Regions from separate parts of the Viridibacillus sp. FSL R5-0888 genome, predicted to be linked through region 3. Evidence: riboswitches for the same ligand, from Rfam matches in the RefSeq annotation. Region 3 holds a riboswitch; each other region holds the start of a gene.

What was found. Region 3 has a riboswitch for thiamine pyrophosphate ahead of thiT (energy-coupled thiamine transporter ThiT). Riboswitches for the same ligand answer to the same signal wherever they lie in the genome.
Region 1: another riboswitch for thiamine pyrophosphate. It lies ahead of tenA (thiaminase II); the one in region 3 lies ahead of thiT (energy-coupled thiamine transporter ThiT).
Region 2: another riboswitch for thiamine pyrophosphate. It lies ahead of MKY02_RS18710 (ABC transporter substrate-binding protein); the one in region 3 lies ahead of thiT (energy-coupled thiamine transporter ThiT).

Annotation. Positions count from the first base shown of each region.
Region 1 covers NZ_JBBPAU010000001.1:202,294-204,565, forward strand. Annotated here, with positions in the region: gene thiM (hydroxyethylthiazole kinase) at 1-469, opposite strand, end outside; gene tenA (thiaminase II) at 469-1,158, opposite strand; TPP riboswitch at 1,255-1,359, opposite strand; gene MKY02_RS01095 (MATE family efflux transporter) at 1,528-2,272, shown strand, end outside.
Region 2 covers NZ_JBBPAU010000001.1:3,748,592-3,750,863, reverse strand. Annotated here, with positions in the region: gene MKY02_RS18715 (hypothetical protein) at 1-475, shown strand, start outside; TPP riboswitch at 753-862, shown strand; gene MKY02_RS18710 (ABC transporter substrate-binding protein) at 967-1,959, shown strand; gene MKY02_RS18705 (thiamine-binding protein) at 1,973-2,263, shown strand; gene MKY02_RS18700 (ABC transporter permease) at 2,263-2,272, shown strand, end outside.
Region 3 covers NZ_JBBPAU010000001.1:550,435-552,706, reverse strand. Annotated here, with positions in the region: gene map (type I methionyl aminopeptidase) at 1-155, opposite strand, end outside; gene thiT (energy-coupled thiamine transporter ThiT) at 360-920, opposite strand; TPP riboswitch at 1,055-1,160, opposite strand; gene MKY02_RS02685 (M20/M25/M40 family metallo-hydrolase) at 1,307-1,672, shown strand; gene MKY02_RS02680 (peptidase dimerization domain-containing protein) at 1,758-1,892, shown strand; gene MKY02_RS02675 (M20/M25/M40 family metallo-hydrolase) at 1,838-2,272, shown strand, end outside.

The DNA.
Region 1 (2,272 bases), 350 kb from region 3:
GCCGTTTAGCAACTTGTTTAGCAGTTAGTTGTACATCTATTTGACCTTCACCAGCATCAGCTCCCCTTGATTGCCATTCGATATTACCGAGTGTAGCAAGTTCACCTACATTACAGCGGATAGCCGTAACTTGAACTTCCTTTAAAATGGTTGTCACGGATTTCTTACGAAACACACTAGCACCTACGCCAACTGGGTCAAGAACAACAGGAATACCTTTTTTATTGGCACTTTTACCTGCCTCAATGATGGATAAAACAGTTCCTTGATCAAGTGTACCGATGTTAAGAACTGTACAGTCTGCAAGAGCAGCCATTTCAGCTACTTCCTCGATTCCCTCCGCCATCATAGGAGAAGCACCTAGTGCGAGGAGACCATTAGCTTGGAAATTGGAAACAACGATATTGGCAATATTATGGACTAGCGGTTTTTCGACACGTAACTTTTCAAGAAAAGGTTGTTGACCCATTATTTAGTCAGCTCCTTTTCGTAATGTCCAATTGTCCATTGTTGTTTCGTCCAAGCCATTTCCCAGAAATGCCATTCATAATAACTACTTTTACGGAAATGTTCTTTTAGTTGTTGAATACGTGCAGGGGGTAAGTCTTTGGCAAGGTCATTCATGCGATTAATTTGTTCTTCTACTAATTCTCCGAACCACTCAGAGCCATATGTTTGAATCCATTTATCATAAATAGGGTGATTAGGTTTTGAATCTTTTAGGCGTTCGCCAATTTCATAGTAAAGCCAGTAGCAAGGAAGTATTGCAGCGAGAGTATCAGCTAAATCACCATTGTTTGTAGCGCGATACATATGAGATACATATTCATATGCTGTCGGTGCGGGCTCAAATGCAGCAAGCTCTTCATCTGTAATTTCTAACATAGTAAAAAATTGCTCATGAAGTGACAATTCAGCAATACATGTTGATTCAGCATGTTTGGCAAAACGTTGTGTAGTATGTAAATCATTTGCCTTTACTGCTCCTAGTGCTTGCACCTTTGCAAAGTGGGTTAAATAATAAGCATCTTGTTGTACGTAATATTGGAAAATGTCGAGTGGTAAAGTACCTGCTGCTAATGATTTTACAAACGGATGTTGAAAGCTACCTTCCCATAAATCATTACACTCTTGTCTTACTTCTTCACAAAATGTCATCTTTATGCACCCCAAATTCATTTGTTTTTGAAAACAAAAAGCCGCCCCTGATCTGTGTCAGTAGGCGGCGAGCAATCATTTTCAATAAAACAAAATAGACTGATAGCGCCACTTCCCTCCGCTGGTATGAGCCAGATCAGGTTCCAAGGGTCCGCAACACTCTGCGTCTCAGCCAATTATATGACTCCCCTAGTGGTTAAAAAGCGATTTAGTTTTCAACATCAATATAACATAAATAATGGAATTAGCAAGGTGTAATTAAGCAAAGTAAATAGATTGTAATAAATGGCATTAAGCCATAGATATGAGCTGATTTCTATGTTAAGATACAAATTATCTGAATTTTATAGTGGGAAGCAAGGTGTTTAGATGGGCACAACGGCAACAGTGAAAGGGCCTGAAGTGAAATTAAATTTATTTCATTTAACTTGGCCGATTTTTTTAGAAGTATTTTTATTTATGTTGATGGGGCTTGCTGATACATTTATGCTGAGCGCATTGTCTGATGATGCAGTATCAGGAGTAGGAGCAGCCAATCAATATATTCATATAGCAATTTTAGTTTTAGAAGTAATAGGAAACGGGGCATCGATTGTTGTTGCTCAATATTTAGGGTCTAAGCGTTATTTGGAAGCAGCCAAAATTTCAGCACTAGCCGTTTCCTTGAATTTAGTTATTGGTTTAATAATGAGCGTCGCTTTCGTGATTTTCTCGAAAAATATTATGATTGCAATGAATTTACAAGGTGATGTGCTTGAGTATGCTAGTAAATATTTATTCATTGTTGGGGGAGCTATTTTCCTACAAGCAATCATCAACTCGTTAGCAGCGATCATTCGTGTGCATGGTTGGACGAAACAGACTATGTATGTATCACTTGGAATGAATATTTTTCATGTAATAGGGAACTATGTTTTGATCTTCGGTAAATTTGGCTTCCCTGAACTAGGGGTGCAAGGTGCGGCAATTTCATCAGTCGTCAGTCGTGTTTTGGCTCTACTAGTATTCTTCTGGCTATTGTACCAAGCACTAGAGGTACGTATTAAATTTCAATACTACGTGTCATTATCAAAAGAATATATCGGTAAGATTTTGCAAATTGGACTTCCATCTG
Region 2 (2,272 bases), 3.2 Mb from region 3:
CATTTTAGTTGTCATTGATTCAGGGGGTAGTGGCGGCATTATATTCGCATATATATTTACATATGTGAATGGGGAAATGCGCCAAGTATTTGACTCAGAAGCATACAATGAACTTTCAAAATATGAAGTTAATTATCTCGATAATTACAAAGCAAGTGTAACTAGCTCCTATCCAGCGAAAAAATATATCTTAGATTTAACATATAAAGGAAAAGTATACTTATCTGAAATTTATAATACAGACGGTACACTTAAAGAACCGATACAAGGGTGGGTCGATCCAATTAGCGGATTCTATCCTATAGATTACGCAAGGGACGGCAACTATGAATTTTTGGCGTACCAAAAAATCGCAGGTAGATACCATGCAGATGGTTTGGGTTATGTAGAAACAATATTAAAATGGAATGGACATGGATTCGTTCCAGATCGCCAAACTGTTTCGATTTTCGGTGCAGATTTGCCAACGAAATAATCTATTAATAAAATTGTAGTTAGCAATTAGAGAGTACTTAGGACGTGAATATTCTGCTAAATAACAAACACTGGAGTTAGCGCAACAAACACCAGAGTTAGTGCAACAAACATCAGAGTTAGCGCAATAAACGCCCAAGACAGAGCAACAAACCACCAACTACACACAACAATCCCAAGAGAAACCACCAAATTCCAAAACCCAAAAACAATCGTTTCCAAATAAATATTGGAATCTTTTGTTTTTTTGATATAATAGATGAGAAAAGTTCATATGTGCAAGAATGTGGGGGGGCTGGTGTTGCCAGCTGAGAATGTATCCGATAGATGCTGACCCTTAGAACCTGATCTGGTTAACACCAGCGGAGGGAACATCAGCTAAAATCTCGAGTATCATTGAATTTTAGAGTGTATGTTAACGTCCGGAATAGTTCCGGGCGTTTTTCTTTTTGCATGGAACTTGTCAAAATAATATAGATGGAGGCAAGGGAAATGAAAAAATGTATGCTGCTCCTTGTAGCATTATTCGCTTTAGTAGGTTGCCAATCAAATGAGTCAAAAGGAAGTGACAACGACTCAAAAAACGAATTAACAAAAGTAACTGTCGTTTTAGATTGGACACCAAATACAAATCATTCTGGTTTGTATGTAGCAAAAGAAAAAGGTTTTTTTAAAGATCAAGGCTTGGATGTAGAAATCATTCAACCAGGTGAAACAGGAGCAGATCAACTAGTCGCTTCAGGAAAAGCCGAATTCGGTATTACAGCGCAAGAATCGATTACGCAAGCAAGAGTCCAAGGAGTTCCACTAGTCTCAATTGCAGCTATTATTCAACACAATACATCGGGCTTTGCTTCCCCAATAGATAAAAATATTAGATCACCAAAAGATTTCGAAGGTAAGACTTATGGTGGTTGGGGTTCTCCAATCGAAAAAGCTGTACTTGATTCTCTTATGAAAATCGAGAATGCAGATAGTAAGAAGCTAGACATTATCAACGCTGGAGATGCAGACTTCTTTACAATGGTCAAAAAAGATGTAGATTTTGCATGGATTTACTATGCATGGACAGGTGTCGAAGCGGAACTGCGTGGAGAAAAAATAAATATGCTCTATTTAACAGACTATAGTGACAAACTAGATTACTATACTCCAGTTCTTACAACTAACGAAAAAATGATCCAAAGTAATCCAGATACAGTGAAGGCATTTACTAAAGCAACTTCACAAGGATATGAATTCGCTATAAAAGATCCAGAAACTGCTGCAGATATTTTACTAAAAGCTGCCCCAGAATTAGATGCAGAGTTAGTTAAGAAAAGCCAACAATGGCTAGCTGACAAATATCAAGATGATGCAAAACAATGGGGAGAGCAGAAACTTGAAGTTTGGGAAAACTATGCAAATTGGATGAGTGAAAATAACGTATTAGAAGGTAAATTCGAACCTGAAAATGCGTTCACAAACGAATTTTTACCACAATAAGGAGGAGAAATAAATGGCTAACTCATTAATCAGTGTACAAATCATTCCAAAAACAAAAACATACGAGGATGTTATTCCTTTTGTAGATGCAGCTATCAAAATTATCGACGATGCTGGTGTGAACTATGAAGTGCATCCGCTTGAAACAACAATGGAAGGTGAACTTTCTGAACTGCTAGACATCATTCGTGTGATGAATGAAAAGATGATTGAACTAGGTAGCGTTAACGTCATCACTCAAGTGAAAATGCTTTACCAACCATCTGGTATCGAACTAGGTACATTAACGGAGAAATACAGATAATGAAATGGA
Region 3 (2,272 bases):
GCTCCATTTTCTTCAAATAAACGGCCACCAATTTCATCTAATTCTTTAGTTGTAATTCCTGGTTTTGTTGCTGCCTTCATCGCTTCACGGATTTGGGCCATCACACGTCCAGCTTTTTTCAATCCTGCAATATCCTCTTGAGTTATAGCTATCATTTTATACGATCCCTTCTTCTCATATGTCTACTCTCTACTATAACACTTTTTTCGCAAAATGAAGAACATGAAAATCGCGTATATAGCTATTTCAAATGTCTATATATTTAGAATAATTTTATTTAGTTCTTATGTTTAACATATGAAATTACATAACTGAAAGTACTAAAAGAGGACTCCATCTATAAGGAATCCTCTTTTTTTTTAATTTTTTTGTTGTAATAATCGCGGTGCTGAAGTAAATAAAAGTACAGCTACAACCGCTGTTAGTATAGTAGCTGGCAACATATACGTACCATTATAAATTATAGAATACAAATAAACATTTTGGTCACCTGCATATTCGCTAAAGAAGACAATCCCTGCTGTAGTATGAGCAATATACCTCAATAAACCACCTAGAGTTGTACCGAGCACAATATACAAAGTCATTGCTTTTTTGTTTAATTGCTTACTCGCTGCAAAAACTAGATGTCTCACAACACCAGCTAGACCGACTACAGTAAATGCTATAAAGTAATCGATAAATCCCTGAACAGGTGTGAAAATTGAAGCACCCATCGCCACTTGCAATAAACCAATTAAAAACCCGGTAATTAAACCACCCGATACACCCCATCGGAATGCCATTAATACAATTGGTACCATAACAAGACTAATAGAACCACCTTGAGCCCATAGCTTAAATGATAACTGATCCAAAATTAAGCCGATTGCAGAAAAAATTGCAATCTCGATTAAAAACAACAATCTCTTTTTGTTCAAAATAAATATCCTCCCGTAGTTCTGATGTAGAACACACAAGACCTAAACGTATCCCATTTGTAAATGGGCTCTAGATAGTAAAACTTTTGGCAACAAAAAAACGACATCAGGACAGGTCCTGACATCGGTTATATGTCGGTTTCTATCCACATTCCTACGCAAGCATTAACTTACAGGTTCAAAGGGTTAGAACTTTGGGTTCACTCTCAGCCGACCATTTCGGCTCCCCTTGTGGTAAATACATCATTTAATTGTAATTGTAGAACACCCCTATTGTACTCAAACAATTCTTTTATTTCAATAGATTACTCTGAAATGAATGAGAGATTTCTTTCAAAACGTATATAATAAACAAAATGGAATTTAATTGAAGTGATTACAATTAGATGATTAGTTTACTTAAAAAGCTAATCATATATAAAAGTGATACTCCTACTGGCGCAAATGAAGCATTACAATTTTGTGCTAATTGGCTTGAGAAACAAGGTATAGATGTTAACCTACATCAAAATAATGGATTTGATATTTTAACAGCTGAAATTGGACAAGGTGCAGATTGTCTTATCTGGAACGGCCATGTTGATGTCGTCCCAGCAGCAATTGAACAATATACCCCCTTTGTAGATGGTGATCTTTTATACGGACGTGGAGCTGCTGAAATGAAAGCCGGAGTTGCGGCGATGATGTTCAGCTTTGTAGAGTTATCTAATCAGCTGACAAGCTGCCTAGACGCCTTCAACTTCATCTGGTGACAGACGAAGAAATTGGCGGTGAAAATACCTCTGGTACGCTTGCTCGTAATGGCTACAATGGCCAATTTGTGGTGTACCTACACAAATGCAGATTGGTTTACAAGCAAAAGGCATTCTTCAATTCGAACTTCAATTTAAAGGTAAAGCATCACATGGTAGTCTTCCTTGGGAGGGGTTAAATGCCGTTTTACAAGCCCTGCAATTCCACTCAAACTGTTAGAATCACCAATAACAAATGCTCGTAATGTATTTTATGATTCTCCATCAATTAATTTGGCAACAATACAAGCAGGTGAACGTTTTAATGTCGTCCCAGATCAGTGCAATGTACGCTATTATATTCGATACGTCCGAGGACAATCAGCAGAAGATATTCTAAATGAAATTCAAAAAATTCTCGATGATGAAAAAATATCAGCTGAAATAATTATTCACAGTATTGCTCCTGCAGTTAAAACAGATGCTGATGATCCATTTGTTTTATCATTAATAAAAACAATGACAACAGTTTGCGACAAACAGGACATGCTATTTGGACAACATGGATCTGCTGATACTCGATTTTATGCTGCAGATGGTGTAGGAGCCATCGAATTCGGA